Regions from separate parts of the Acidobacterium sp. FHG110202_01 genome, predicted to be linked through region 4. Evidence: predicted binding sites of a transcription regulator. Region 4 holds the regulator's gene; each other region holds the start of a gene.
What was found. Region 4 encodes LexA, which represses DNA repair genes until DNA is damaged. Its sites were predicted from a motif close to CANTTCGCTTTTTATTCGC; they were not measured.
Positions count from the first base shown of each region.

Region 1: the regulator LexA is predicted to act here: its motif matches at 3,540-3,558, upstream of AC5S16_RS13865 (P-loop NTPase family protein).
Region 2: the regulator LexA is predicted to act here: its motif matches at 1,196-1,214, upstream of recA (recombinase RecA).
Region 3: the regulator LexA is predicted to act here: its motif matches at 3,707-3,725, upstream of dinB (DNA polymerase IV).

Region 1 is NZ_JBZYWJ010000006.1:81,531-86,564, forward strand. It holds gene AC5S16_RS13855 (ABC transporter permease) at 44-2,404, shown strand; gene AC5S16_RS13860 (hypothetical protein) at 2,569-3,195, opposite strand; gene AC5S16_RS13865 (P-loop NTPase family protein) at 3,566-4,339, shown strand; gene AC5S16_RS13870 (DNA polymerase Y family protein) at 4,347-5,034, shown strand, end outside.
Region 2 is NZ_JBZYWJ010000002.1:676,618-681,651, forward strand. It holds gene recA (recombinase RecA) at 1-1,093, opposite strand, end outside; gene AC5S16_RS06100 (FAD-dependent thymidylate synthase) at 1,379-2,956, opposite strand; gene AC5S16_RS06105 (YqjF family protein) at 2,955-3,860, shown strand; gene AC5S16_RS06110 (FUSC family protein) at 3,906-5,034, opposite strand, start outside.
Region 3 is NZ_JBZYWJ010000007.1:199,948-204,981, forward strand. It holds gene AC5S16_RS16075 (sodium:solute symporter family protein) at 1-1,588, opposite strand, end outside; gene AC5S16_RS16080 (L-ribulose-5-phosphate 4-epimerase) at 1,616-2,308, opposite strand; gene AC5S16_RS16085 (LacI family DNA-binding transcriptional regulator) at 2,434-3,570, shown strand; gene dinB (DNA polymerase IV) at 3,752-4,846, shown strand; gene AC5S16_RS16095 (TIGR03118 family protein) at 4,891-5,034, opposite strand, start outside.
Region 4 is NZ_JBZYWJ010000004.1:77,536-82,569, reverse strand. It holds gene thrB (homoserine kinase) at 1-435, shown strand, start outside; gene trxA (thioredoxin) at 686-1,018, shown strand; gene lexA (transcriptional repressor LexA) at 1,073-1,678, opposite strand; gene AC5S16_RS09320 (response regulator transcription factor) at 1,913-2,590, shown strand; gene AC5S16_RS09315 (sigma-54 dependent transcriptional regulator) at 2,601-3,869, shown strand; gene flgB (flagellar basal body rod protein FlgB) at 3,969-4,361, shown strand; gene flgC (flagellar basal body rod protein FlgC) at 4,386-4,829, shown strand; gene fliE (flagellar hook-basal body complex protein FliE) at 4,850-5,034, shown strand, end outside.

The DNA.
Region 1 (5,034 bases), on a different contig from region 4:
CGTTTCGGAATCCGGTCCCTTGTGAAGTCCACGCGTTTCACGATTGCAGCAGTGCTCACGCTCGCGCTGGGGGATCGGCGCCAATACCGCGATGTTCAGTGTGATTCATTCTGTCCTGCTGAAAACCTGGCCAGTTCATGATTCCAGCCGTCTGATCGTTGTTTCGCAACGCCAGGCCAATGGAAACAGCAATCTCTTCTCCACACAGGATTTTCTAAATTGGAAACAACAGGGCGGCCTACTGGCTCAAATGGGGGCACACGTCTCCTGGGCGTTTAATCTGAGCGGCGCAGGGACTCAACCCGAGCGCGTAACAGGCGGCGAAGTCTCGCATGACTGGCTTCCGGCCCTGGGGGTTGAACCTGCGCTTGGACGGCTATTTTCGCCACAAGAGGACGTCGCGGGAGCCGGCAACGTCGTTGTGCTGAGTTCGGCCTTATGGAAAAGTCGATATGGTGCCGATCCCGGCATCGTCGGCAAGCCCATTCAACTCGATGGCGCGCCATATACCGTGATCGGTGTGATGCCTGCGGGATTCGATGGCTTTACGGACAAGGAATTGTTATGGACACCCCTGCAGCTTCGACCAGGCAGTGGCGTCAGTTCGACTCCGACTTTTCACTGGCTGAGTGGTTTAATCCGCTTACCGGACGGAGTCAGCCTCAAGCAGGCCCGCAATGAACTGGATGCCGTCGCAGCTCGCCTGCATCGCCAGGACCCGAGTGGGGATATGGGTTTTGGTGTTTACCTGCAAACCCTCAATGACGCCTTTACGAGGAACGTGCGGCCAGCGTTAATCATGTTGATGGGCAGCGTTGGCTTTGTGCTGCTAATTGCCTGCGCCAACGTTGCTAACCTCCTTTTGGCTCGCGGTGCCGCGCGGCAGCGCGAAATGGCCGTTCGCACTGCGCTCGGAGCATCTTCTTATCGCATCCTTCGCCAACTGTTGACCGAGAGCGTGCTGCTGGCGGGAGCAGGCGGCGCCATGGGCATTGCTGTCGCCTTTCTTCTATTGCGCGGGATGCTCGCTATCCATCCTCCATCGGTCCCGCGTATCGAACAGATCGGCATCGACGGCATCGTCCTCGTCTTTTCGCTTCTTGTATCTGTGGCAGTTGGTGTCTTCTTCGGGCTCGCGCCTGCGATAGAAGCCGCCAGGGTGGACATGAATGAGAGTTTGCGGGAACATGGGGGATCGTCGAGCCGTGGATTCGGTCGTAATCGCTCTATTCTCGTTATCAGTGAAACGGCGCTTGCGTGCATGCTCCTGATTGGAACCGGACTAGCACTGAGAAGTCTGTGGTCCCTCAAGAGCATCAAACTCGGGTTTGTTCCAGAGAATATGCTTACCTTCCGCATCGCCGCACCGACACAACTCACCGGGTCGCGAATTTCGGATTTCTACCACGATGTAGCCGAACGGGTGCGCGCTTTACCTGGGGTGCAATCGGCTGCAATCGCCCGCGACCTTCCGCTTGGAGGCACTGACCCTTCGATGCCGATCGACACGGAAGGCAAAACGCCTGCTCCGCTCCAAGGAGAGATCGTGACGCGATACCGGGCTGTGGACGAAGATTATTTCCGCACACTTCAAATCCCCCTGCTGCAAGGCCGCGCTTTTGCTGAACAGGATACGGAAACCTCTTCGCCCGTTGCCATCGTGAGCGAAAGTCTTGCGCGCAAATACTGGCCGGGCGAAAGTGCGGTGGGCAAGCGTATCAAACCGCGGTTCGCAGGCAGTTCGTGGTGTGTCGTCGTTGGAGTTGCAGCCGACGTTCGACACTGGGGGGCAGATGTCGTGATCGAGCCGACCGCCTATTATCCGTATACCCAGGTCCCAGACAGTATGCGTTCACTCCTTGAGGCAAATATGGCAATCGCGGTCCGCAGCCGCCTGACGCAGAACGAACTTCTTCATTCGATCAACGATGTCGTCGCGAGCATCAATCCGCAAGTTCCCGCATACGAGATCAAAACGATGGAATCGATGGTGTCCGATTCCGATTCGCTGCGCAATTTCGATCTCCTGCTACTTGGTGGATTCTCCTTGCTGGCACTGGCGCTGGCGGCCGTCGGAGTGTATGCGGTGATGGCATATTCTGTTTCGCAGCGCACACGGGAGATCGGAATTCGCATTGCTCTTGGAGCGCGATCCGGGGATGTTCTGCGCCTCATTCTTCGGCAAGGGGCGAAGTTGGCGATTGCAGGCTCTGTCATCGGGGTTGTCGGCGCATTCTTTCTGCGCCGCATCATGGCCAGTTTTCTATACGGACTGAGTGCCAATGATCCCTTGATCCTGGGCCTCGTTCCCTGCGTCATGGTCTTTATTATCGTATTGGCTTGCTGGTTGCCAGCTCGAAGAGCCACGCGGATAGACCCGATGGCAGCTTTGCGCTACGAATAGCATGACGCAGACTTAATTGTTGCCTTATCGCCCATGCCACTCGGCGAACCGATATTCTGAACAGTTTTTGTGTTCTGGATTTGTCCTGGCGCCCCCCTGTCCGGGGACCAACTAGAAGCTGGCCAGAGGGTCAACGCTATGTCCGAGTGGAAAATGGATCGACGTCAGGTGCGACTCGTCTGGGGACGAAGTGCGCGTTGATTCTTGGCGGACCTGCCTTCGCTCCAAACCAGAGTTGATAGAGCAAGGAGTGAGATAACAGCAAAGGGACTCGCATAGATGAGGAAGACCTCAAGCGGCCACTGCCAGCCCATAGCTGCCCAGACGCTCGGATATCTGGGAAAGAGTCTGATGGCCGTGTGCAAGCTTTGTTCATGAGCGTATTGTTCTTCCGTCAACCACAGCACGCGCCTGAGGAAAGAATGCTTAGGCGGTTGATCGTCCGGATCATGCCGCTGTAGATGGGTGATCTCATGAGAAAGAACGACTGCGATCTCTGCCGGCCTGTTACGATGTCGATCGCACACATGAATCACGCCATCCTCAAGCGTGGTGAACCCTTCTCTGCCACGCGAGCAGGCGATGAACTCGATCGGATTGCCATGTTTCCGCAAGTAATCGACCTTGTCTGGATACACTTCTGCCAGGATGGTTAGACCTAACTCCACATCGTGTTCATAGTGAAGTCCTGCTGTCCTTGTGAATATTCTTTTTGCAGGCCCCAGATCATCTTCGGAAAAATTCTGTATCTTCCAGCCGCAAGTAAAGACCAGGAGAACAGTGAAGACCATGATCGCAATCCATCGAGTACGAATGGGTAGACTTTGGAGTTTTTCATGAAGTGATCGCATAGTTCGGCACACATCCTTTATGCCATATCCATAGAAAAAAACTAACTCGGAGTGACCAGTTTGTGTAAGGGCATGGATTCCTTCGCAAAATATAGCTTCTATGAAACTGCCTCAAACAACTCATCCGGCGCTTTTCCATAGTATTTAAGGGCAGAAGCAGACCTGCTATTCTTTCCCGTCATATCTTCACCAATGATTTCAGCAAGTTAAGCCGATCTCCACATCCGGATGCCCCAACGAATGTTGACAAGTTGGGAGCGACAAAAGAAAATCAAGAATCTTAGGCGAACAAAAAGCGAAATATTGAGGCATGGCGACTGCTGCTCAAATCCGATCTCAGATTGAATCGCTTCTGGCGAATCGGATTCCGCGTGCGCTCACTCCCAAAGCTGCAGACGATCAGGAATCGATCCTGTGTGGGCTTCACGATCTTGACAGTATGCAGGCCTTTCCACGCGGCGGTCTTATCGAGCTTTGCGGTCCGGCGTCGAGTGGAAGAACCAGTCTTCTACAAAGCCTGCTAGCCTATGTCACCTTTGCCGGAGAAGCGGCAGCGATCCTGGACGCAAGCGACAGCTTCGATCCGGTCAGCGCAAAACAAAACGGGGTTCTTCTCAGGAATCTCCTTTGGATTCGTCCGGGGGCGGTCCGGATTCATAGGCGTGCCCAACTTGGGGTTCTCGATCAGCTGCTCATGGCAGCCGACATCATCCTCCAGAGTGGAGGATTTGGGCTGGTCATCCTGGATTGCGCCAATATACCTGCGATGGAGTCCATCAAAATTCCACTCACTACCTGGTTCAAGATGCTCCGTTCAGTCGAAAACACCCGCACAGCCTTCGTGAGCACAGCTGAGATTCCGATTGCTGGAAGCAGCGCGTCGGTGACAGTGCAACTCGAGCAAACAGACGTCAAGCTGTTGCAGACGAATGCAAAGTATGGCTCCGGCCTGTATGTGGAGGGTGCCTGCCTGATCGATTCGATCGGCATTCGTGCCGAGGTGACACGCGCGCGCCAGCGTAAACCTCCGCAATCTGCATATCGTATAGCCAACTTCACCACCACAGTTCAAGGGTATCGATAGGTGAATTGTGTTTGGTTGTGTCTATCTTCCCAATTTCGTTTGCCAAGCATGCCTGCGTCTGAGACCTGAACTTCACGGTGAGCCTGTAGCCATCGTGGAAGGCGCGCCGCCTCTGACGCGTGTGGTCGCTCTCAATGCCAAGGCTCGGAAAGCGGGCATTTTCGCGGGCATGACAAGGACCGAAGCCGAGAGCTACGCCGGAATGGTCGTATGCGAGCGCCAGCCGGATCTGGAGATCTCTGCCCATGCAGCTCTTCTCGATTGTGTCTGGAGATTTTCGCCGCGCATCGAAGGGATCGCGCTGGATACGGTCGTGCTTGATCTCTATGGCTTGCACAGGCTCATGGGGACATTGGAGGAGATTGGAAAGCAGATTCGTGAGCATTCGCGATCCGTGTCTCTTTATGCGCGTGTTGGCATCGCGAGCAGTCCCGACGTCGCCAGATTTGCCGCGCGATCCACCCGCAGTCTACGAATCATTCCGACCGGACAAGAAGCGGAAGCGCTCAAGCCACTGTCCGTCACGCTGCTTGACCTGGACCCTGCTATAGCCACCATCCTGCATCGCTGGGGAATCCGCACATTCGGTCAGCTTGCGGCTCTCCCCTCGAAATCGCTCGTTGCGCGCCTGGGTCAGGACGGCCTGTGGTTACAACGCCTGGCGCAAGGTGAGTCAGCGCGCATTTTTGCGCCGA
Region 2 (5,034 bases), on a different contig from region 4:
TTCGCCTCGGAGGAGGAGGAGTAAGTTGTTTGCTACTTATTGCTTCCTGAGCGGCTGCTGCTCCGTTGACCGGGACTGGCGGGATTTCTGGCGCAGCTGGCGCGCCGATCTTCAGCTTCTGGCGGAGTTCGGCGTTGATCTTCTCGAAGGTTTCCCGGTTGTCCTTCAGGTAGGTGCGGACGTTTTCGCGGCCCTGGCCGATGCGCTCACCAGAGTAGCTGTACCAGGCGCCGGACTTCTCGACGATGTTGTTGTTCACCGCCAGATCAAGCACATCTCCTTCACGCGAAATGCCTTCTCCATAGAGGATGTCGAACTCAGCCTCGCGGAAGGGCGCGGCCACCTTGTTCTTGACGATCTTCACCTTGGTACGCGCTCCGACAACGACATCGCCTTCCTTGACTGCCGAAATACGGCGGATATCGATGCGGACCGTGGAGTAAAACTTGAGTGCGCGGCCACCGGTCGTGGTTTCCGGATTGCCGAACATCACGCCGATCTTTTCGCGGATCTGGTTGATGAAAATGAGGCAGGTGCGCGACTTCGAGACTGTTCCGGTGAGCTTGCGCAGCGCCTGCGACATGAGACGGGCCTGCAGTCCTACATGCGAGTCGCCCATTTCGCCATCGAGTTCGGCCTTGGGGACGAGCGCGGCCACCGAGTCGACCACCAAAACGTCGATAGCGCCGGAACGGACGAGGGCCTCGGTGATCTCGAGAGCTTGTTCGCCATAGTCGGGCTGGGAGACGAGCAGGTTATCGACATCCACGCCCAGCTTCTTCGCATAGATGGGATCGAGGGCGTGCTCTGCGTCGACGAAGGCGGCCATGCCGCCGGCCTTCTGGGCTTCAGCGATGATCTGGAGGGTGATAGTGGTTTTGCCCGAGGATTCAGGGCCGAAGATTTCAATGACGCGGCCGCGCGGCACTCCGCCGACGCCGAGCGCGGCGTCAAAGGAGATCGAGCCGGTGGAAATGGTCGAGATGGGCACCACGGCCTCCTTGCTGCCGAGGCGCATGATGGAGCCCTTGCCGAATTGCTTTTCGATCTGCGAAAGCGCCAGTTCTACGGCGCGGGTACGGTCATCTGCCACGATACTTCTCCAATCCTGAGGGCGCGGTTTTGCGCCAGAATACGCGTGCTGGTTGAGGAAATGTACGAATTTGAGGCGATTCTAGCACTCATTTTCTAGGGGGCGAAGAAAAATCAAAAACTATAGTAACCATTGCATGGAGCGGACGCAAGCTTCGCTTGCCATTCTTGCCTCGATGAGTGCCATGGCTACGCCACTAACTCATTCTTATGATTCATGTTCCGCTAATTTTCATATTGCGGATTAAGGGCTGCACTAAAGGCAGGCTGCGAGCACAGAGGTCAGTCATCTCTTCAGCAAATCGATCGGCTCGTTTACGTCGGTCACACGGAAATGTTCGGCCAGTGCCGGGTGCTGTTTCTTTACCGCCTGGTACATCTCCCAGGCTACGCGGCGGTAGGAGAAGTGGCCTTGCGGCTGCGAGCGCAGCTCGGAGATGTAGAGGGCCTCGGCGAAGTCCATTTTGAAGAGGGCGCGGATGCGTGTACCCAGTGGCAGGACATAGTCGGCGGACTGCCCGGCCTCCGGTGTGGAACTGTTCCGGAGTGCATCGTGCGCGCTGAAGGCGGCTTTTATGGCCGATTCGTACTGCGGCTGCAGTCCGGCTTCAGCTGTGCCTTCGGGGATGTCGTATCCATGAAGCGTGGTGTAGCCCTGCAGGACCTGCACACAGCGGCGATGGCGGTGCATGTCGCGGAAGCCGCCGATGTCCATGAGAATGTCGAAGCGAAGGGCCTGCCCGGCGGAGAATTCACGCAGAAGCTCGTCGTGCTTGCCGCGATGGCGCGTGCCCAGGGCGATGATTTCGTCGATGCGGGATTCAGGGAGAGCGGCGACGTGGTTGCGGAGCTGACGGTAGGAGTAATGGCAGGCTCTATAAAGCAAAGTAGCGGCCAGCTCTGCTTCGAGAGATTCTTCGCGTTCCACTAGGTCTACGACCGGAGCCGGAGCGATAGCCTCGCCCTTCATCAGCTCGGCAGCGGCCTGAGCCAGCTCGCGGCGGGTCTCGATTTCGTAGTTGTTGGGCGCGGCGTATTTGACCAGCGTTGGAGCGGTTTTGACTTCGCGCGTGAGCAGGCTGGCGGCTTTCTCGCCTAATGCCGGGTCGAGGACGGCAATCTCGCTCTGCAGCCGGACGAGCTCTTCGGCGTGGACATTCCAGGCCGCTCCGGTAGCGGCGGCGCGCAGCTTTTCTCCCAGCTGGCGGATTTCACCATAGGGGCTGGAGAGCAGGCGCGAGACCTGCGTCTCAAGCGTGCGGGCGTTGACGATCTGGCCGAGTGACGTGTTGGTGGCGAGCGGAAGCAGGTAGCGGGCTACGTCGAAAGCGCGGGCTTTCAGGGTCCGGTCGTAACTTTCCTGCTTCATCTCGGCAGGCTTTGTGACCTTGGTCTTCAGGTGCTCGAACATGCCTTCGGCGAGGTCGTGGTAGGCAGTAAACAATGCCTCAATTGAGTTGCGGTAGAGTTGTACAGAATCCCGATCAGAACCGAAGTCCGGCATATACCAGCCACTTTTGTTGAAGTTCTGGTAGCGGGTGGAGCGCTCCTGGCCGTCCCAGCGCTGCTCGTCGACGAGGGAGATGGCGGCGAGCAGTGATAGTCTCTCAATGGCGAAGGCGATGTGTGCGAGATCGGCGATCGAACGATGGCCGTACTGGAAATAGAATGTGTTGAGAAACTGTTCGGCGCGCTGTCTGCTGATCTCCTTGAGCGATTCTTTCATGGAGAGCGCGGAGCGCGAATATTTGGCCATGGCGTAGGCCAGCACCTCGGGGTCGGCGCCGTGTACGGCAAAAACTTCTGTCTGGTTTTGGGGTTCTGCTGGTGTGACAGCTACGCGTTCAGCTAGAGATTCAGGCATGTTGGCAACCAGAATACGGCATTTGCCTCTGGAAGAGATGTCCCAAGGGCAAACGCAGCAACTTCAAAGGGTTGCGGCGCGTCCTATGGTCAACAGCTCTCAGGACATGAAGGACATCCTCACGGAGACGAGCCACAGGCCGTGGCCGCTGCCCTCGGCCTCCTGGGCCATGACCCAGCGCTGGAACAACCTTCTGTTCGCGCACTGGCCTCTTCCTGCGGGCGAAATTACGCATCTTCTGCCGCCGGGGCTCTCGGTGGATACCTTTGATGGCTCAGCCTGGGTAGGCGTAGTTCCCTTCTGGATGGATCGCATCCGGCTGCGCGGAATGCCGCTGGTTCCGGGAGCAAACCATTTTCCCGAGCTGAACCTGCGGACGTATGTGCGCGAGCGGCATTCGAACATGGCCGGCGTCTACTTCTTCTCGCTGGATGCGGCGAATCCAGCGGCTGTGGCCGTAGCGCGGACGTTCTTCCGGCTTCCCTATTACTGGGCGCACATGAGCATCGACACAAAAGACGAGCGCGAGTTCCACTACCAGAGCACGCGCCTGCTTACTTTGCAGAACGTGCGCTTCCGCGCGACCTACCGCAGTCTCTGCCAGCCGAGCATGAAGGGCGGGATCGAGAATTTTCTTACGGAACGGTACTGCCTCTATACAACAGACAAGCGCGGCACGATCTATCGCGGAAACATTCACCACATGCCCTGGCCGCTGGAGATGGCAGAAGCAGAGATCGAGCTGAACGAGCTGCCGCAGGCGCATGGCATCCGCCTGCCGGATACGAAGCCGCTGCTGCATTATGCGCGCGAGCTGGTGGTGTATATCTGGCAGCTGGAACTGCTGCCCGGACTGGCGAAGCATGCGGCGGCACAGGCAGTGCCGGTGGCCAAGCCGCTCTAGGCATTCACCTCATGGCGCTGTGAGGCGCGTCTGCTGCATGCAATGCTAGCGAAACGGAGCCACAACGTGGCGGACAACCGCAGCCGCCCTGTGCCAGTGACTACGGCTGTACAGGATCACAACCAGGCGCACGCAAAGCGCAATTCCTCCTCCCAGTGCCGTGCAGAGGGTGCGGTGCCGGGCGATTTCCGGTCCCGGAGCCTGGTTCAGAGACAGAAGAAAGACGATGTAACCCGTAATCGCCATCGTGAAGAGGGCATAGTTCACGTTGAGCAGTCCATAGGAAAGCCACGCGAAGAGGACTGTACCCGCAGCGAGAACAATGGGAGAAACATGCAGATGAGCGAGAAGGAAGCTGACAGCCATGGCTCCGCACATGGTTCCGAGCATGCGCGCTACGGCACGGCTTACCGTATCAGTAAGACCAGGCTTCAGCACCAGCATCGCGGTCATGGGAATCCAGTAACCGCTGGGATAATGCAGTCTGCGGTAGATCTCGGTGGAAACCCCGACGGTGGTAGCAAGACGAAGCGCATAGGGTATTGCCGAATTCTGAAAATCCCGCTCGCGCACGGAGGCAGCCGTTTCAAGAAGCGCATCACGCAGCGCCAGCTGCTCGTCGCGAAGATAGCGGGTGAGTTCGAAGAGATGCCTGCGCAGGTCGCCAAAAATTCGCAACAGAATGGATGAAACGATAAGCTGAAATGCTCCACCAGCGAAGAGCAGCAGACCGCGGTCCACTGCCTCGGAGGGCGATGCGGGAAACGCCGATGCGACAAGAAAAGTGATAACGCACTGCTGGCCCACCCAGCCGTATGCTTCGGGGCGCGCAGTAAGCATGCCATAACCAAACCCCAAAAGCGCTGCAACAGCCACGAGCAGAGAGTTCTCATGGCCGATCAACACGCCGAAGAAACCGGAGAAGGCCATACCGAAGGTGACGAAGATCATCGGCAGCAGATGCGAGTCGTCGATGCGGTGCTTCTGCCCGAAGCCGGTGTTCACGGCGCCGCCGGCTGCAATCATCCCGGCAACAGGATGACCCACAGCGATGCTGATTCCAAGACAGAGCGCGACAGGAAGGGCGGGAATCAGATCGGCACGCAGCGTCTGGTTTTCCCACTGAAACACTGTGCTGTCTGTAAGGAAATGGTTGGTTGCGGCTGGCCCAGGC
Region 3 (5,034 bases), on a different contig from region 4:
TCATCAGGCTGACAACAACCGTCACGATCACGCATGCCAGCCACGACCAGAGCGCGCGGTACATGTCTTCCGCTAGCGCCTTGGCATCAGGCGAGAGCGCGACATAGCGCAGTGCTGAGTGATCGAAGTGCACCCACAGAAACAGCCCCACCGCCGTGAGCGTGCCCGCCAGCAGTCCCCAGAAACCGCCGGCTTTCGTGGTCCGCTTCCACATCATGCCCAGGATCACCGTGCCGAAGAGCGGCGCGATAAAGAAGCTGAAGAGCGCCTGCACGTAGTCCATGATGCTGGCCGCATGCTGCACCAGGTATGCAGTGCCGACGGAAATCAACACTCCGATAAAGGTGCACCAGCGTCCCATGGCGACGTAGTGCTTGTCGGTTGCGTTCTTGTGCAGGAATGCTCCGTAAATGTCATAGGTCCACACGGTGGAGAACGCGCTCACGTTGCCCGCCATGCCCGACATGAAGCCGGCAATCAGCGCCGTCACGCCCAGCCCCAGCAGCCCCGGCCCGCAGTAACGCACCAGCATCAGCGGCAGCACCTCGTTATAGCTGTGTTGTCCTGTGGCGACGGCCTGCGTTTCACCGACAAGATGATAAGGGAGCACGGCCAGCGCCAGCAGCCCGGGCAGGATCACGATGAACGGTACTGCCATCTTGAAGGCAGCACCGATGATCGGAGCCATCCTGGCTGACCGCAGGTTGTGTGCCGAGAGCACGCGCTGGACAACAAGGAAATCGGTCGTCCAGTATCCGCAGCTGATGACCAGCGCCAGGCCGAAGACGAGTCCCGTCCAGTGGATGCCCATGGGATTGCCGCTGAATTGCCCGGTCGTGCTCCACAAGTGCACATATTGCGAGCCGAGCCGCCCGCTGATCTGGTCTTTCAGGTTGCTCCATCCGCCTGCTTCGACTATCCCGAGAATGGGCACAAGCAGCGCGCCCAGCCAGATCAGCAGGAACTGCAGGACCTCGTTATAAATCGCCGACCGCAGTCCGCCCAGTCCGACGTAGAGGGCCACTGTGATCGACGAGACCCAGATGCTGAAGTTCAGGTTCCAGCCCAGGACGACCTTCATCACAATCGCCATCGAATACATATTGATGCCGCTCATCAGCACGGTCATCAATGCAAAGCTGACCGCCGAAAGCGCGCGGGCTCCGTCGCCGTAGCGCAGGTAGAGATATCCCGGAACTGAGTTCACCTTCGAGATGTAGTAGAAGGGCATCATCACGATGCCGAGGAAGAGCATTGCAGGAATAGCGCCAATCCAGTACCAGTGCGTCGCCAGGATTCCGTACTGGTAGGCGGATCCTGCCCATCCCATCAGTTCGAGCGAGCCGAGGTTTGCCGAGACAAAGCTGAGGCCGGCAATCCATGCCGTCATCTCGCGCCCGGCCATGAAGAACTCTTCGCTGGTGTTGGTCGAGCCCTTCAGATAAAAGCCGATGAAGATGACAATGGCAAAGTAAACGGCGATCACGAGAATGTCGATGCCGTTCAGATGAGCGAGCGATTTGCCCGGAGCTTGAAAGAAAGCAAGCGCGCTGGGCAGGAAAAATTTACTGGCGAGTGGAAGGGGCATGTTCTGTTTGGTGCCTCGGCTGTTTCGTTAAGTCTTTTGTCCGTAGGTAGCGGCGGGGCCGTGTTTGCGGAAGTAGTGGCGGTCGAGCAGCGCCTGCGAAACGCCCTTGGATTCCGGGTTGAGGGTCGCGGTATAGAAAGCCATGCGCGCCACGGCTTCGAGAACAACAGCATTGTGCGCGGCATCAGCAGGGGTCTTGCCCCAGCAGAATGGCGCGTGTCCGGCGACGAGCACTGCGGGAACGGCATCAGGATCAAGATCGCGGAAGCGGCGGACAATTGCGAGTCCCGTATTGTGGACGTAGTCGCCGTTGATATCGTCCGCAGTCAGTTCCTCGGTGACAGGCACGGGTCCATAAAAATAGTCGGCATGCGTGGTGCCGTACGCTGGAATGCTGCGTCCGGCCTGCGCCCACGCCGTGGCGTATTCAGAATGCGTGTGGACGACTGCGCCGATGGTAGGGAATTCACGGTAGAGCAGCAGGTGTGTCGCGAGATCGGAAGAGGGCCGCAGGCTGCCTTCGACAATCTTTCCGTCAAGATCGGTAATGACCATGTCTTCCGGCTTCATCGATTCATAAGACACACCGCTGGGCTTAATGGCAACCAGGCCGCTTTCGCGGTCCATGCCGCTGACGTTGCCGAAGGTGTAAAGCACCAGCCCGCGGCGGACAAGTTCGAGATTGGCCTCAAGGACCTGGGCGCGAAGGCCATCAAGCATAACGGGTGACCTCAGGATAAACAGTCATTGCCATCTTACTAAAGCGATTTATGAATCGTATCGCCATATTGCTTTTTTCCAGGTAAAGGGATTTTCCAGCAAACGTTTACTGGCGTTTTGACCTTATGCAATTTACACTTGGCAAGTCAAGTGGATCGCTCACTTCGGACATGAAGAAGAAATCGCGCAAGAAAAGCTCTCAAAAGAAACGTCTCGATATCCGCGATGTGGCGAAGCATGCACGGGTTTCGATTGCGACCGTGTCGCGCACCATTAACAAAGTGCCAACGGTCGATAAGGACCTCGCCAAGCGCGTGTGGAAGGCAATCGAGGAGCTGAATTACTTCCCCAACACGCAGGCGCGCGCGCTGGTCTCCGGACGCAGCCGGCTCTTCGGACTGCTCGTATCTGAGATCACGAACCCGTTCTTCCCCGAGCTGATCCAGGGCTTTGAAGATGTCGCCATCGAGGGCGGCTACGAAATTCTGATCGGCTCGACGAACTACGACCCGCAGCGTATGGAAATCTGCGTCCGGCGCATGCTCGAGCGCAATGTGGAAGGCGTGGCCGTCATGACCTTCGGCATCGAGGAGCCGCTGCTCGATGAGCTCGTCTCGCGCAACATCCCGATGGTGTTTGTCGATGTCGCTCCAGCAAACGAGAACGTGAGCGCGTTGCTGGTCGATTATCACCACGGCATTCGCGAAGGCGTGCAGCACCTGGCTGCGCTGGGGCACCGCAAGCTGAGCTTCATCAGCGGGCCCATGCAGCAACGCTCGTGCCAGCTGCGGCGCGCTGCGTTCCTGGGTTCAGCGGAAGAGATTGGCGTCCATCCGCCTGCCGAATGGATGATCGAAGGTGACCATACCCTTGAAGGCGGCATGAAGGCGATGCGCCATCTTCTGCATCAGAAAGATCTGCCGACAGCCGTGATGTGCTCGAATGACATGACTGCCATCGGAGCATTGCGCGTCCTCGCCAAAGCCGGCATCCGCGTTCCTGAAGATATTTCTGTCATCGGATTCGACGACATTCATCTCGCCGAGTTCGTCTATCCGCCGCTGACGACCGTCCGGATGTCGCGCAAGGACCTCGCCCGCGCCGCATTCTCTGCGCTTTGCTCGCACGTTGAGCCGGCGCATACCCATGCGAAGAAGGCATGGCCGGTCCAGACGAAATTAACGGTGCGGCAGTCGACGGGATATGCTCCGGCCATCAAGACGGCATCGAAGCGGAAGTCCCCAAAACTGGTTGCTCAGTAAGTCCCCTGCCACTGCCCTGACGACCTTGCCCTGCTGTCGGCTGAAGTTCAGGCCGAAATCTATCTAAATCCCGTTCCCGCAGGCGCAATATCCTTCATGCGCCGCTCTTCAATGCAAGATACAATTCCTATAATGGGCGAAGAGGAAGCGAATATCCGGATCGCTAATCGGGCGTTCTTTTATGGATGAGAAGACCGCACTCCGCAAGATCGTTCACATCGATATGGATGCCTTCTATGCCTCCGTCGAGCAAAGAGACGATCCCGGTCTGCGCGGCAAGCCAGTGGTGGTCGCGTGGAAAGGAAACCGATCTGTCGTTTGTGCTGCCTCTTACGAAGCCAGAAAGTTTGGAGTGCGTTCAGCGATGCCCGCCATTCACGCTGAACGGCTATGTCCCGGCGCCATCTTTATTCCGCCCGACTTCACTCGCTATCGCGCCGTCTCGCAAAGCGTGCGTGAAATCTTTCGACGCCACACGGATCTGATCGAACCGCTCTCGCTCGATGAAGCCTACCTCGATGTCACCGGGAACAAGACGGGCCTGCCCACAGCTACCCGCGTAGCCAAGGCCATTCGCCAGCAGATTCGCGAAGAGTTGCATCTCACCGCCTCTGCAGGTGTTGCTCCGAACAAGTTTCTGGCGAAGATCGCATCGGATTGGCGCAAGCCGGATGGCCTCTTCGTCATCCAGCCGGAAGAGGCCGAGGCTTTTCTGACGCCGCTTCCTGTAGGCCGCCTTCCAGGCGTAGGAAAAGTGACTGAAAGACGAATGCAGGAGATCGGGATCAAAACCGTTGGAGATCTGCGTGAGATTGAACTCTCGCTGCTCGAAGAGCGCTTTGGCAGTTATGGGATGCGGCTCCACGCTCTCGCTCGCGGCATTGATCACAGCCCTGTTGTCTCCAACCGGCCGACCAAATCCATCTCTGCAGAAGACACCTTCGAGCGCGACATCCCGCTCGAAGACACAGCGCCTGTGATCCGCCGATTGGCGGAGAAAGTCTGGTCAGCTTCACGCAAAGAAACGCGCATCGCGCGCACCGTGGTGCTCAAGCTGAAGACCAGCGACTTCCGTATCCTCACTCGCAGCCATACAACGGGCATGCCGCCTTCGTCGTGTGAAGAGCTGACGAACATTGCCCTGGCGCTGCGTGAACGGGTGAACGCCGATGCGGGCCAGCTTTACCGTCTCGTCGGTGTAGGCCTGAGCAATTTTCAGGAATCCGACGAGGCCTCTGTAGATCTCGGCCCTTTTCAATTTGAATTAAAGGCTTAGCAAACAACAGCGCCGCCTGTGATGGCGGCGCTGCATATACAGAGCTACTGATCATTGCCTTGTGTATTTTCCACGGCGATAATCGTGCCGAAAAGACCGTGTTGCTCATGGTCTGTCCCGGCGGAAAAGAAGAGGGTTGTAGCCGGGCCTGCGGTCGCGTCATTTCCAAATCCAAGTCCCCACAAGCC
Region 4 (5,034 bases):
TGGCCGGTGCTGGTCGTGTTGCCGCAGGAGCCATTATCCACAACGCTTTCGCGAACAGTGGTTCCGCTGAATTTCAGCCGTGCAGATGCAGTTGCGAATCTTCAACGGGTGGCTTTGCTGACAGCGGCATTTGCGACAGGGCACGGCGAATTGCTGGCGACTGCTGTGGAAGACAAGCTGCATCAGCCATACCGGGTCGAGGTATGTCCTTTATTAAAAAAAATGCTGCCCCTTTCCGGAAAAGAGGAAATTCTGAGTGTCACCTTGAGCGGAGCCGGACCTTCCGTGCTGGTTCTGATTGAATTTCCGAGTCAGATTGACGCTGCAAAAGAGTTGATTCTACAGCATGTTGCGGGCGAACTGGTAGAAATCATCGACTGCCAGATTGAGGTTGCTTCTGCCAATTGCCGGGTGGGGCAGCCTGTTACAAAATAAGTTATGGTTACTTTTGGATTACCTAAGTTTGCTTTACACCACCGACCATAGGTATTAATTTCGCATTCGTGGGCAGTTCTGGGGGAGGGCTGCTCTAGCGCCTGTGGCTCCGATTTGGAGCCCAGGCGCTTTTAGTTTGTGTGTGTGCGAGCGGGTCATGGCTGTTGCGACCTTTCGTGACCATATATCATCAAACGAAGTGAATTTTGTGGTCCTTATTGTTTGGGCCAGAATTCTGAGAAGGAGGAGCATGGCGGGTCTGGCGGTAGTAGAGGTAAACGACACAAATTTTGAGCAAGAGGTACTCCAGTCGGATCAGCCTGTTCTGGTGGACTTCTGGGCAGCCTGGTGTGGGCCTTGCAAGGCGCTGGGGCCGATCGTGGATGAAGTGGCATCCGAATACAGCGGCAAGCTCAAGGTGATGAAGATGGATGTGGATCGCAACCAGGCGACGCCGATGCGGTATGGCATCCGCGGTATTCCTGCATTGCTTCTCTTCAAGGGCGGCAAGGTCGCCGACCAGATTGTCGGCTATGTGCCCAAGGACACGATTGCACGCAGCATCACTCGCGTGATCGACTAAGATTTGTAAGAGGGATTTGTTGAAAAGGCCTGCAATCAAGCAGGCCTTTTTCATTTATGCGTACTTGCGAAGTACACCAAGAGCGCGTCCCTGGATGGCAACCTGGGCTGCCGGGACATAGATCGGATCCATTTCTATATTGGAAGGCTGCAGGCGCACCATGGAGCCTTCGACATAATAACGTTTGAGCGTGGTTTCTGCGCCATTCACCAGCGCCACCACGATTTCTCCTTCTCGCGCGGCTCGGGTTTTTTCCACAAGAACATAGTCGCCATCCACAATATGCTCGTCGCGCATGGAATCGCCGTGCACCTGAAGCACAAAGACATCGCGGTTGCCGATGATGTCGGCCAGGGAAATGCTTTCCGAAGTTTCTAGGCCTTCGACGGGAAATCCAGCAGCGATGCGGCCTGCGAGCGGAAGGCGATCGAGTGTACGCGACTTGCTGCGGGCAGGCAGAATGTCAATCGATCGACTGCGATTGTGGGCACGCAGCAGGAGCCCTTTGTTCTGCAGGTTGGTAATGTGCTTATGGACTGTCGCCAGAGACTTGAGGTTCAGCCCGTGGGCGATCTCTTCAAACGATGGCGAGTAGCCGTTGCGCTGCACGAAGCTGGAGATGAAATCCAGCACCTCTTTTTGCCGCCGTGTGACTGCCATACGGCCATTGTAGCGAATAAAAAGCGAATTGCCAGTAATTTTTTTCTGAAGTTGATTTGGAAACGTCAAATCTGCACGTCAAGAAGGTTAAGAAAAATCTAACTAGTCATTCCCGTTTTGAACCGCTCATTCTCTAACGTTCCATTTCAAAACCAGGCCCGATTTTCCTCTCAAGCATTTCTTGTGTTCCACCAGCGATACAGGAGAAGTTGAAGGTGCAGCGAGGAATTCAGGATGCGTTTCTTAGTCGCAGATGACGATCAGGCTCTGGCGCGGTTCCTGCGCCGGGGGTTCGAGGCGGATGGCCACCAGGTGACTCTTGCGACGGATGGACAGGCAGCTATGGACATTTTTCTCGAAGAGGCTCCTGATCTCGCCGTTCTCGACCTGAACCTGCCGCGCAAGGATGGAATAGAGGTCCTTGAGTTTTTTCGTTCGGTCAGCGATGAAACACCTGTCCTCATATTGACTGCAAGGCATGAAGTAGAGACAAGAATCCGCTGCCTTGAGATGGGCGCTGACGACTGCATGCTGAAGCCGTTTTCGCTGAGGGAGCTTCGCGCCCGCTGCCGCTCATTAGTGCGCCGAAGGAAGACGGCAGGACTGGTGCTGCGCTATGGGGACCTGGAGCTGAACCGGGTGGATCGTTCCGTGACACGGGCGAGTGAGGCTGTGCAGCTCACCAACAAGGAATTCGCATTACTGGAATGCCTGTTGTTGAACCGCGGGCACTGCGTTTCCCGCATGGAGCTGTTGCAGCAGGTGTGGGAAACGAGCCCCGATGCGGGGACCAATGTTGTGGATGTGTATGTGAACTACCTGCGCCGAAAATTAAAAAACACGGGGGAGATTCCGCTCATCCAGACCGTGCGCGGGCAGGGTTATTCGATCGGAATGCGGAATCACTCATAAGGGAGGGATTATGGCTACTGCTGCCTCGATTGTAAAACGCTCTGTGTCTGCTCCGGCCAGGACTGCGGTCCTTACCAGCGCTGATCTCTCGTTTCGCCAGCGTGTGAAAGAAACGCTCGCCGGATTGCATTGGGACGTTCGTGAAGCGGCTGGCGGGGCGGAGACCCTGTCCCATCTCGACAACGCTCTGGCGGAAGCAGTCATTATGGACTCATGGCTGCCTGATCTCGAGATTCAGGAATTTATTGCAGAACTGGACCAGCTTTATCCTGAAGTCGATCTGGTGACTGTTGATGGCGCGAATACTGCGAAGGCAGCGCACAGTCCGCGCAGAAATGAAATTCACTATGCGCTGCGCCGCGCACAGGACGAGGATGGAGCGATCTGGAACAGTGCTCCGGTGATTGATCGATCCGAGGAAACTCAGAAAGCTTCAGGAGCTTCAATTGCAGAAGGGTTGTCCAAAAGTGTAACTACTCTGGATACAAAACCAACCATGGTGGATTCTTCGTGCAGATTGCCTGAATTTATCGGAAATCATCCGGTGATGTTAGAGGTGAGCAGGCGCATCCGTATGGTGGCGCAGCGAAACACAACCGTCCTGGTGCAGGGACCTACGGGGACAGGCAAAGAACTGGTTGCGCGGGCGCTTCACAGATTAAGTGCGCGTTCCTCGCGGACGTTTGTTGCCTTGAACTGCGCTGCCATTCCTGAGGCATTGCTTGAAGCTGAATTGTTTGGCCATACGCGAGGCGCTTTTACCGGAGCCGTTCAGGGACGCATCGGGCGTATCGAGGCTGCGCATGGCGGAACACTGTTCCTGGACGAGATTGGTGAGATGCCATTACCACTGCAGGCCAAGCTGTTGCGTTTTGTAGAGTGCGGCGAGCTGCAGCGCGTGGGAGAGAACGAACCTGTGCGCGTTGATGTTCGGATTATTGCTGCTACGCACCGATCGCTCGCCAAGCTTGCTTCACAGGGGGCATTCCGCGCCGATCTTTATTACCGGCTCTCTGTATTTCTGGTGAAGACGCCGGCACTCTCCGCCCGCAAAGAGGATCTGCCATTGCTGGTCGAGTACTTCCTCAAGAAAATGGCGCAGGAGAGCCCCGCAAAATCAATCACTGCTGCGGCAATGGAGAAGCTGGCAATGTGCAGTTGGCCGGGAAATGTGCGTGAGCTCGAACATGTTCTGGAACGCGCATGGATTCTCGCTGAGCAGTCACATGAGATCGGTGTGGACGAAATCGAATTCGGCGAGCAGACCGGAGATTTCTGAGACTTTTCTAATCCAGCCGACCGTTTCTTGGCTCATTCTGTGCAGACAAGAAAGCGCAACCCCTGTCTATCGGCAGGGCATGAGAAAAGGTGAGAGTGTATGCAGATTCAAACTCCGGTAAGTGATGCGCTGGAGCGGTACCTTGATCTGTCGAACACGGAGTTGAAGCTTACGGCGCAGAACATGGCGAATATTGATACGCCTGGATACAAGGCGGTCGGGTTCAACTTTGCGGGCGAGATGGAAAAATCAATCGGCGAATTATTATCGGGCCAGATGAAGAATGGTGTTGCCCGAAAACCATTCACGCCGGCGGCGGCGCGTATCGGTCTGGTAGATGGTCTGCTTGAGAGGCCTGACGGCAACAATGTATCGATGGATCGCGAAAGCCTGAATATGGCCGAGGCGCAATTGCAGTTCCGTACTGGAGTGGAGCTGTTGAAGCGTGAGTCGCAGCGTGTGATGGATGCGATTCATGTGGACAGCAAGTAGCTTAAGCGGTGAAAGGGGCGAGTTATGAATCTATTCGGTGTTCTCGAAGTGAGCGGATCGGCGCTGAAGGCTGAGCGTATTCGTGCCGAAGTAGTTGCAGCGAATATGGCGAATGCGGAGACGACAAGGACAGCGGATGGAGGACCATACCGCAGGCAACATGTAGTTTTCTCTTCATCGGCTGCTGAGCCAACAACGTTTGCCGGGCAGTTGATGTCGCAGACCGAGCCGCACATGGGAGGAGTGGAAGTATCTGCGGTTGTTCAGGACCCTGTCAGTACGCTGCGGCGCTATGATCCAGGTCATCCTGATGCGGACAAAGATGGCTATGTGAGCTATCCGGACATCAATCCATTGACGGAAATGGTAGATATGATGGGCGCCACTCGCGCGTATGGGCTGAACAGCTCGGCGGTCCAGGCGGAGAAGAGCATGATCAGCTCATCGCTCGACATTCTTAAATCGTAACGCGAAACTCGAGGTCCACTATGCAGACAAATTCCATTACCGCGATAAGCAACATTGCCTCATTGGAAGATTCACTTTCGCAGAAATCTTCTGCACCGGGCGCTCCATTTGCCGGACTTTTTGAGGATGCTATGAAAAACATGCGGCAACTGGAAGACAAGGCTTCGCAGGCGGTCCAGGGATTGCTCGATGGCAGCGGTGTGGA